3 regions of the Pseudarthrobacter sp. O4 genome follow, and region 2 is predicted to be linked to each of the others. Evidence: riboswitches for the same ligand, from Rfam matches in the RefSeq annotation. Region 2 holds a riboswitch; each other region holds the start of a gene.
The links. Region 2 has a riboswitch for cyclic di-AMP ahead of ACQCSU_RS15665 (M23 family metallopeptidase). Riboswitches for the same ligand answer to the same signal wherever they lie in the genome.
Positions count from the first base shown of each region.

Region 1: linked by a shared signal. The riboswitch ahead of ACQCSU_RS02930 (hypothetical protein) and the one ahead of ACQCSU_RS15665 (M23 family metallopeptidase) in region 2 are both predicted to bind cyclic di-AMP.
Region 3: linked by a shared signal. The riboswitch ahead of ACQCSU_RS14730 (hypothetical protein) and the one ahead of ACQCSU_RS15665 (M23 family metallopeptidase) in region 2 are both predicted to bind cyclic di-AMP.

Region 1 covers NZ_CP189591.1:645,041-648,304, forward strand. The annotation lists gene ACQCSU_RS02920 (APC family permease) at 1-38, shown strand, start outside; gene ACQCSU_RS02925 (YnfA family protein) at 60-398, shown strand; gene ACQCSU_RS02930 (hypothetical protein) at 576-1,322, opposite strand; cyclic di-AMP (ydaO/yuaA leader) riboswitch at 1,327-1,526, opposite strand; gene ACQCSU_RS02935 (hypothetical protein) at 1,694-1,948, shown strand; gene ACQCSU_RS02940 (DNA alkylation repair protein) at 1,964-2,644, opposite strand; gene ACQCSU_RS02945 (DUF222 domain-containing protein) at 2,756-3,264, shown strand, end outside.
Region 2 covers NZ_CP189591.1:3,353,379-3,356,642, reverse strand. The annotation lists gene ACQCSU_RS15670 (NlpC/P60 family protein) at 1-198, opposite strand, end outside; cyclic di-AMP (ydaO/yuaA leader) riboswitch at 507-676, opposite strand; gene ACQCSU_RS15665 (M23 family metallopeptidase) at 812-1,630, opposite strand; cyclic di-AMP (ydaO/yuaA leader) riboswitch at 1,635-1,847, opposite strand; gene ACQCSU_RS15660 (metal-dependent transcriptional regulator) at 1,997-2,692, opposite strand; gene serC (phosphoserine transaminase) at 3,024-3,264, shown strand, end outside.
Region 3 covers NZ_CP189591.1:3,154,895-3,158,158, forward strand. The annotation lists gene upp (uracil phosphoribosyltransferase) at 1-441, shown strand, start outside; gene ACQCSU_RS14725 (VOC family protein) at 549-926, shown strand; gene ACQCSU_RS14730 (hypothetical protein) at 1,053-1,847, opposite strand; cyclic di-AMP (ydaO/yuaA leader) riboswitch at 1,846-2,005, opposite strand; gene ACQCSU_RS14735 (HAMP domain-containing sensor histidine kinase) at 2,246-3,264, opposite strand, start outside.

The DNA.
Region 1 (3,264 bases), 2.0 Mb from region 2:
TGGTGCGCCTGCGCCTTGCGACAACCCGGAATCCCTGACCACGCTGCGATGATGAGTCGGTGACTATCGCAAAAACCGTCCTGTTGTTCGTGCTGGCCGCCGCAGCGGAGATCGGCGGCGCCTGGCTGGTGTGGCAGTCGGTGCGGGAGGGCAAGGACTGGTGGTGGGCCGGGCTCGGGGTGCTCGCATTGGGAATTTACGGTTTCGCCGCGACGCTCCAGCCCGACGCGCACTTCGGCCGGATCCTGGCCGCCTACGGAGGCGTGTTCGTCGCAGGGTCGCTGGCCTGGGGAATGGTTTTCGACGGCTTCCGGCCGGACCGCTGGGACATCGCGGGATCGGCGATCTGCCTGGTTGGAGTAGCGGTCATCATGTTCGCACCGCGCAACTCTGGTTAGGCGTGGTGCCGGGCCTGCAGCGCGGGTGCTGGTCTTACAGCGCGGGTGCTGGTCTTGCAGCGCGGTCGGGCGCGCAGAAGGCCGGTGATCCGCTGCCCCCAAGGCAACTGATCACCGGCCGCTTAAGCCGCTGGGCTCGTTATCCTACTGCGTAAAACCCTGCACGTTAGCCGTGCGTCAGACTCCGGCGCGGACGAACGTCACGGGGCCGGTGGCGGTGAGCCACGACATCGGGTGTGCCACGGTTGTATTGCCGTTGATGCCACCGCTGACGGCCTGTCCGTTGCCGGCGTAGATGGCAACGTGGCCGGCCTGGACGATCATGTCGCCCGGCTCCGGAGTCGCCACAACCTTGCCGTACTTGAGGAACGCCGCTGGGCCGATGTCGCCTACCGGAATGCCGGCTGCGCCGAGCGCCTTTTCGACCATCGCAGTGCAGTCCTGCGTGATTCCAACCTGGCCGTAGGCGGCCGAAAGCAGCGTGGCGTTGACGCCGCCGGCTGCCGGGGCAGCGGCGGGGGCGGGGGCAGCGGCCTGGACCTGCACGGTAGCCTTAGGAGCTGCGGCAAGCTCCGGGGCGGCGGTGGGGACAGCTGCAGCCGGCTTGGGCTGTTCGACGACGGGCGCGGGAGTCGAGACCACGGCCGGACGCTCGAAGGCGATCTGGACAGTGGAATCCGCGTTGACCGGAGCGGAGACCTGATCCTTGACGTCAACGGACGACGCCGGTGCGGAGTTGCGCTCGACGGGTGCCTCCGCCGCGTTGGCGGCCATGGCGCTGCTGAGTACCAGACCTGATGCTGCGGCGATCACGGCGGCCTGGCGGCCGATGGTGCCTGCATTGCCCGCAAATGCGGAGGAAATTGCCGAAAGCGGGCTCGTGGTGGCGCCACGATGGCGCGCGGAAGTATTGCTTGAAGTCATGAATGTAGCCTCTCCCAATGCCTGCGAGGTGAGCTGTCGGATTCGGATGGGAGGCACCCGGCCGCACTCGGGGCCCGCGTGGCGGGCCGTGCGGCTTCACCCCAAGACCTGCATATCAGCTGGTCAAAAAGTGGTTTCCCCGTCTCTGCCGGACGTTGATGCGAGTTACCCCCGGGCCGCGGCAGAGTTAGGCAATCGGCTGGGGAGCGCCCGTATCGGAGACAACAGGCACCTAACAACGGTAACGGGATGATCACGGAATGTCACATTGAGGTAACGGGTGCGGGGTCCATCCGGGGCTTTTTCCCTCGGCATCGCCGGGCTCAGGCATAGGATGATGCCAGCAGCGATCCCTGAAGCGGAGGCCCGAAATGAACAGCCACTCTGTCGCCATCTGCCAGCTGAGCGATCAGCCTCAGGAGGATTTTGACGTCAACACCGAGCTGCTGATCCTCGAAGGCCAGGAAGTCCGCGTCTCAACCTGGGACGCTGAGCCCCGCGACGGCGGTTTCGACGTCCATGTCCTGAACGACCGTGTGGATGCACTCGGCTTTATGGTGGTCACGGACTGGCAGTTCCTGGATGGCAAGGCCTACGCGGTTGTGGAGCGACGGTCCGACAGCTGATGCGGGACGCTTCCGTCACGTCCCGGTGGCCGTGAATTCCAGCTCTGGCCGGTGTTTCGCGACGTCGTCGAGCACCACGGCGACTGCCTCCCGGAGGAGGTCGGCGTCGGCATCGGCGTCCGCGTCCGCGTCCGCGTCGTGCCCCGGTGAGACGGCCAGCGCCGCCTTCGCATGGCCGACAAACTTGCGCCAGTCTCCCCCGCCGGCCCGGAGCGCCCGGAGCGGCGAGAGCAGGGCGGCGCGGCGTAGCCAGACGTCAGGTTCCCGGGCCCAGCGGTCCAGCACGCTGTCCGCTCGCACCCTGCCCAGCAGGTCCAGTCCCGAAACCAGCGGGCCGACGACGTCGACGGCGAGCGGATCGGCCAGCTCCCGCAATTGCGCGGTTCTCAGGAAGCCTTCAATCCGGGTCAGGTCCGCGTTGTCCAGCATGCGGACCTTGGACTGCAGCAGGACCACGGCCGCCAGCCGTCGCTCGAAAACCGGTACGGACCAAAGTTCTGAGCTCAGCGCGGTGATGTCATCATGCAGCAACTCGCGGTGGCGACGCAGCGCGTCGCGGACAGTTCCGCGCACCGCTCCGACCGAGGCGCCATAGAAGCGCAGATCGCCGCCCACGCGTGCCTGCAACTCGTCCGCCCGGGACCAGGACCCTTCGCGTTGCAGCGAGGAATCGATAAACTCGCCGGCGTCGCTCATGGGACCATTCTTTCGCATTGTTGTGGGGTCGCCGCGCCGGTTTCTCGGTGGCCTATCTCGCGGCTCATTCTGCCGGGTCTTTTTGTCTGACCCCGCTGGAAGACTGGGTTCATGGACGGCAAGCGGGAGCCCGAAGTGGTGGTTCCGGGAGGACATGGCGGCGCTGGAAGCGGCGTTACGGTCACGGATGTCGCCCGCCTGCTCGGTACTGTCCGCCCCTGTCACGCCCGCGCATCCGACGACGACGGCGGTGCCGGGCTGATCGACCAGCTCCGGCAGCTGGAGGATCTGAAGTCCGCCGCGGCCGCGCTGCAGGCCCGGATCACGGTCGCGTTCGACGCCGCCCAACGCCGCACCCGGCGCGCGCAGGGCGTTCCGGCGGCGGAGCTCGGCGCCGGGGTCGCGGCGCAGATCGCCCTGGCCCGGCGCGAATCCCCCGCCCGCGGCGGACGGCTCCTGGGCCTGGCGAAAGCCCTCGTCACCGAAATGCCGCACACCCTCACCGCCCTGCACACCGGCCAGCTCAACGAATGGCGCGCCACCCTCCTCGTGAAGGAAACCGCCTGCCTGTCCGCCGCGGACCGCTGCGCCGTCGACGCCCGGCTCGCCGCCGACACCGG
Region 2 (3,264 bases):
GGATTCGCGCTGAACGTTGGTCTCGGCAGCGTTGGCTGCGATTCCGCTGGTCAGGACAAGCCCGGAAGCGGCAGCGACGACTGCGGCCTGGCGGCCCATGGTGCCGGCGTTGTCGCCGACGGCCTTGGCAATGACAGCAAGCGAGCTGGTCTTGGTGACCTCGGCGCGGTGCCGTGCAGTATTTGCACGAGTAGTCATTAAGTTCTCTCTTTCGTGATCCTTGGACCGCACTTTTCAGGCGCGGACAGAGGACGCTCCGGCATCTTGGGGGTACGCCGGATCGCCCCGAATGGGTTACTTAGCGAAGGGTGTACTGCGAAGACGCGCCAAAAGCGGGAACTGCTTGCAGGTGCTTGGCCTGCGGGCCGGACTCAGCAGAGATTGAGTCGGCGGGGTGAGATCCATTCCGGGCGCCAGCAAGGGCAGCACGGGACGTGGATTTCAGCGGGCTCGAATGAGCCGCGCAAGCGCGGTGACGCGCAGCATTGTGGCGTGAAGACACGAAAGTAGCCTCTCCCAATGCCTGCGAGGTGAGCTGTCGGATTCGGATGGGAGTCACCCGGCCGCGCTGCTTCCTGGGAAGCTTTGCGACTTAACCCCAAGGTCTTCTTGCGAAGACCAAAATTGGTTCCCCCGCCCCTGCCAGACGATGTAATGCGAACGGACCTTGAGCGGTGGCAGAGCTAGGCAATCCACTCAAGAGCGCCAACTTCGGAGAAGTTGGCGTACTTCATACGGTACAGCAGTTGGGATTCAATGTCACATTCAGATCACGGCGTGTCATAAGAATGCGAGAGTCATCCATCGGCTTTTAGAGCCAGCCAGTGGGGTCCACGACGTCGCCGTTGACCATCACTTCGAAGTGCAGGTGGCACCCGGTGGAGGCGCCGGTTGTCCCGCTCATGGCCACAAGATCGCCGCGTGAGACCGTCTGGCCAACACGGACGCTGGCTGAGGACAGATGGTTGTAGGTGGTCTCCAGACCGTTGCCGTGATCGATCACCACGCGGTTGCCGCCGCCGAAGGGATGCCAGCCGGTGAACGTGACGGTGCCGCTGGCGGCCGCGTGGACCGCCGTTCCGCACTGCGCGGCGTAGTCCTGGCCGCGGTGGAACTCGCCGGAACCGCCGGTGATGGGACTGACGCGGTAGCCGAAGGGCGAGGCGGAAACCATCTGGTCCAGCGGTGCGCCCAGGCTGCCGGAAGAAGCGGCGCGCGTGATGCTGCCCGCGGACTGTGCGCTCAGCAACTGCTTCAGCTTGCCGTCGGGATCGCCCTTGGTGGTCACGGCAGTCCGGCTGAAGTCGATCTTGGCGGCGGAGGCGGCCGTCACATTCGGCTGCGCCGCCGCGGAGACCGAGCCCGACGAGGCGTCGGTAGCCATGACCGGGCCGGTGGCGGGGACGGCGACCGTCAGGACCAGACCCGTAGCAGCCAGGGCAATGCCGGCCTTCTGCCCCACACCACTGGCGGCGGCAAATTCCGTTACCTGGCGGAACGGGCTCCGGCGGCCGCGGCGTTCGTCGCGGTGCGCGTCACGCGGGCGGTCTGCCATAACGGCGACGGCCGGTCGCGGCTCCGGAGCGGGGCCGGTCGCACGACGGCGGCCCCGCGAGGTCTGGGTGGTCAAGAACGGTTCCTCTCTGGATAGCCTGCGAAGTTAGCTGTCGGATTCGGGTCAGAGAGATCAAAGACCCGGTCCGCCGTGAACAAGCATCCAGGCACAGGGGAATCCAAAAAGTCCCTCGGTGAAGTGTGCTTGCCGCTGGCGGACTTCACCCCAAGGCTGCTTGAAAACAGCCGGAAGTGGTTCCCCCGCCTCTGCCATAAGGTGACTCTGCGACTGATCCGCTGGCAGAGTTCGGCTTCGGATCAGGTAACGCTTTGGTATCGGTACTGGTGACTAACTATAGGCGATTAAGCCGCCCAGTAATAATCCCGTTATCTCTGCTGTGCACAACTCATGGGTCATCCCACGAGTTGTGGTTCCGGACGGTTAGCCGACGGTAACAAAGACGTGGGCGGCAACCTCGGGAGGCAGCTCGAGGGCGCCTTCGATGTCCGGAACGCGGACCGAGATGTACTCGCCGACGCGTTCCAGGGACACAAGGGCGCCGGGACGGATGCCTCCCTCGTCGAGCTGGACGAGCAGTTCCGGTTCCACCTGGATGGGCTCGGCAAGCCGGTTCACCGTGATCCGGGAATCGGCCCCGTAGCCGGCCATCGCTTCCAGCAGACTCACGACTCCGTCGGAGTAGGGCTGGGAGGGCACGCCGCCGAGCTCCGCGAGCCCGGGGATCGGATTTCCATAAGGAGAGACAGTGGGATGGTTGAGCATCTCGAAGATCCGCCGTTCCACCCGCTCGCTCATGACATGCTCCCAGCGGCAGGCTTCCTCGTGGACGTAGGCCCAGTCGAGGCCGATCACGTCGGCCAGCAGCCGCTCGGCCAGGCGGTGCTTGCGCATGACCCCGATGGCGCGTTTCCGGCCGGTTTCAGTCAACTCAAGGTGCCGGTCACCCGAAACAACCACCAGGCCGTCGCGTTCCATGCGGCCGATGGTCTGCGAGACGGTGGGGCCGGAGTGGCGCAGCCGTTCGGCGATGCGGGCGCGGAGGGCGACGATGTTCTCTTCTTCAAGTTCCAGAATGGTCCGCAGATACATCTCGGTTGTATCGATCAGATCCGTCATTCAGCTCAGCTCCTCGAGCGCCGTCCTTGCGTCATTCCCACCGTACCGCGTGCCGGTTGTAGGCAGCGTGCCCTGGCGGGAACGGCCGTACGTTCGCAGGACAGCTTAGCCTATTTTGAATTACTCCGGATAATCCCCCGGCCGCTTCAGCAGGAGCCGGGGGCTCGCGGCTTTGTCTCAATGACCGGACTATGACGGACTCTTTTCCCGCCCGCCCGGGGCAGTCAGGCAGAATGACAAGGAGGCTTCGTTGCAGCCACCCTGCCGGGCCACCTCCCAAGCAAGGGTTGTACCAGCCGCCAAGCGTTTACCAGCCGAAAATGGAGCCACTGTGAGCGACACCAGCATCACGATTCCCGCAAACCTCCTGCCCAAGGACGGCCGGTTCGGCGCCGGCCCCTCCAAGGTCCGCCCGGAACAGATGGAAGCCCTTGCCGCCTCGGCAACCCTGCTGGGAACGTCCCACCGCCAGGCGCCGGTCAAGAACCTCGTGGGCTCGGTCCGGAAGGGACTGAGCGAGTTCTTCCGCGCTCCCGATGGCTACGAGGTCATTCTGGGCGTCGGCGGTTCCA
Region 3 (3,264 bases), 200 kb from region 2:
TTCACCAAGCCCACTCCGCTGGTGGTCCCGATCCTCCGTGCCGGGCTCGGCATGCTCGAGGGCATGACCAAGCTGGTCCCCACCGCCGAGGTCGGCTTCCTGGGCATGGCCCGGGACGAGGAGACCCTGGACATCATCACCTACGCCGAGCGCCTCCCCGAGGACCTCACGGACCGCCAGATCTTTGTCCTGGACCCCATGCTGGCCACGGGCGGCACCCTGCGCGAGGCCATCAAGTTCCTCTTCAAGCGCGGCGCCTCCGACGTCACCTGCATCTGCCTGCTCGCCGCCCCCGAAGGCTTGGCCAGGCTGGAGGAGGAGCTCGCGGACGCCAACGTGACGATCGTCCTCGCCTCGATCGACGAGAAGCTCAACGAGAAGTCCTACATAGTGCCCGGCCTGGGCGACGCCGGCGACCGCCTCTACGGCATCGCGGGCTAGTACAGCCAGGCAGCCGCGTCGAGGACCCGGCGCCGAGGACCCGGCTATTGCCGGGACCGGCACACGTTCCCTTCCGGAATCCCGCAACCCGCGCTAGCGTGTGGGCCATGGACTGGAAACTTGAACTCGTGTTTGTCCCCGTGTCCGATGTGGACCGCGCCAAGGATTTCTACGTCAACAAAGTCGGCTTCAACGCCGACTACGACGAGCGGCCCACGGACGGCATCCGCTTCGTCCAGCTGACCCCGCCGGGCTCCGGCTGCTCGATCGCCATCGGCGAGGGCCTCAACGAGGCGCCGCCAGGCACCGCTCCCAGCCTGCAGCTCGTGGTCAGCGACATCCAGGCCGCGCACAAGCAGCTCAAGGATAACGGCGTGGACGTCAGCGACGTCGATGTCCAGGACTGGGGCCACTTCGTCCATTTTGCCGATCCCGACGGCAACAAATGGGCGGTGCAGTACATCCCCAACCGGCCCAACGGCTAGACGCACCAGCGCACGTCCGTCCCGCCTCCGTCCACTGACAGCACTCAGCACGAAAGAATGCCCCGAACCGCAGGGATTCGGGGCATTCTTGCTGAAGCAGGTTCGTCCGGGAAACTGCCGGCTGGCTTAGTACCAGTTGTGCGCGTAATGGAAGTTCAGGGCGCCGCTGGGGGAGCCGTAGCGTTCCTTGACGTAATTGAGACCCCAGTTGATCTGGGTCCGGTAGTTGGTCAGGTAGTCAGCGCCGGAGCTCGCCATTTTTTCGGCCGGCAGGGACTGGACCACACCGTAGGCGCCGCTGCTCGGATTCGTGGCCGTGGTCTTCCACTCGGACTCCTTGGTCCAGAGCTTCATCAGGCTCTGCATTTCGCCGGGCCCCCAGCCGTAGGATTCCAGTTGCGATGCGGCGTAGGCCTGCGCCGCGGCGGGATCGTCAACGGCGACGGGAGTCGCCGCTTCGGGGGCCGGTGCGGGTGCCGCGACAGGTGCGGGGGCAGGTGCCGGAGCCGCGACAGGTACAGGTGCCGGAGCCGCGGCAGGTGCAGGTGCTTCAGCGGGCTTCACCTCCGCGGACTGGGCCTCGACGCTGGCGCCGGGGGGCACAGAGGTCTGGGCGTCGACGCGGACCCGTTCGAAGTTCAGGGGCGTCAGCGGGTCGGCAACGGTGGCCGACGCCTTGGAGCTGCCGGCGGCGGAGGGACCGTTGGCCGTCTCGGCGGCCTGACCGGCAGCGCCAACTCCGACGAGGACCGCGCAGGCGGTGGCAACGACGGCGGCGCGGCGGCCAGTGGAACCGATGCCCGCGGCAAACCGGGACAGGGCCGAGGCCGGCTTGGCTGACTCTGCGCGGTGGCGTGAATGCGTGGAGCGGGACTTGCCTGCAGCGCTGTCGGGGCGCGTTTGTACTTTGAATTCAGTCATGATGCCTCTCAAACGCCTGCGGAGTTAGCTGTCGGGTTCGGATGAGAAATCCGGCCGCACGGTGCTTCACGTGTCGGCTTCACCCCAAGGGTGCATAGATGCAGAATGCCCGGGAACTCTGGGTCCCCCGCCTCTGCCTGGTCCAGCGAATCCGGGAAGCGGCAGAGTTTGGCGTCCATCCGGATATACGGCGCCAGTGGTGGCCGCACTCTAAAAACCGTACAGGAGTTCCATCCGAGAGTCACATTTTGGTAACGGACATCACGACAGCGGAGTGTCGCCTTGTGCTCTTCCGCCTGGCCGTCGGTGCCGTTGCGCCGCCTGCGTGCCCACTCGACGCGCAGTAACGTCTAGCCGGCACGTAACCGTCGAACGGCGGTGGACGGACGCGACCGCGGCTAGGTCACGGGCGGGCTCGTGGGCAGGCGAACGGCGAACTCCGTCCGGCCTGGCCGGGAGGTGACCTCGACGGTGCCGCCGTGGGCCGCGACAATCGCCTGCACGATCGACAAGCCAAGCCCGCTGGTCCCCTCGGCAGTGGTTGCCGTCGTTGCCGGGGCGGGGGCCCAGGGGCTGCGGGAAATCGCCGAACGGGAGGTTGGCGCCGTCGTAGCTGCCGGATTCTTCCGCGCGGCGTCCGCGCGGGCAAAGCGTGAAAAGACCTTATTCATGAACTGAGGGGGGATCCCGTCCCCGTTGTCGGTCACCGTGACCACGGCGCTTCCATCGGCTGAACGCATCACTCCGGTCACCACCGTCGTCCCGGCCCCGGTGTGCTTGCGCGCATTGGACAGCAGGTTGGCCAGCACCTGATGCAGCTGGGCGGAGTCGCCGCGGACCACCACCGGCTCTTCGGGGAGTTCCAGTTGCCAGACGTGATCCGGGGCCATGACCTTCTCGTCACTGACGGTCTCGATCGCCAGCTGGGTGAGGTCCACCTCGCTGAGCTTGAGGGGCTGGCCCTCGTCCAGGCGGGCCAGCAGCAGCAGATCCTCAACCAAGGTGGTCATCCGTTCGGACTGGCTCTGCACCCGTGCGAGGGACTTCTCACCGTCCGGCGTGAATTGCTCGGTCATCCGCATCAGCTCGGTGTAGCCGCGGATAGCGGTTAGCGGGGTCCGCAGCTCATGCGAGGCATCGGCCACGAACTGGCGCACCCTCATTTCGCTGAGCTGCCGCGCCTCGAGCGCGTTGGAGACATTGTCCAGCATCTGGTTCAGCGCGTATCCCACGCCGCCCACTTCCGTGCCACGATGGGCGGCCGACGCCGGCACCCGGACTGCAAGTGCCACCTCGCCGGCGTCGAGGGGGAGTCGGGAGACCTTGGTAGCCACCTCGGACAGCTGTTCGAGCGGCTTCATGGTCCGGCGGATCAGTGCCGTGCCGGCGAGACCGATGACGATGAGGCCGCCGGCAG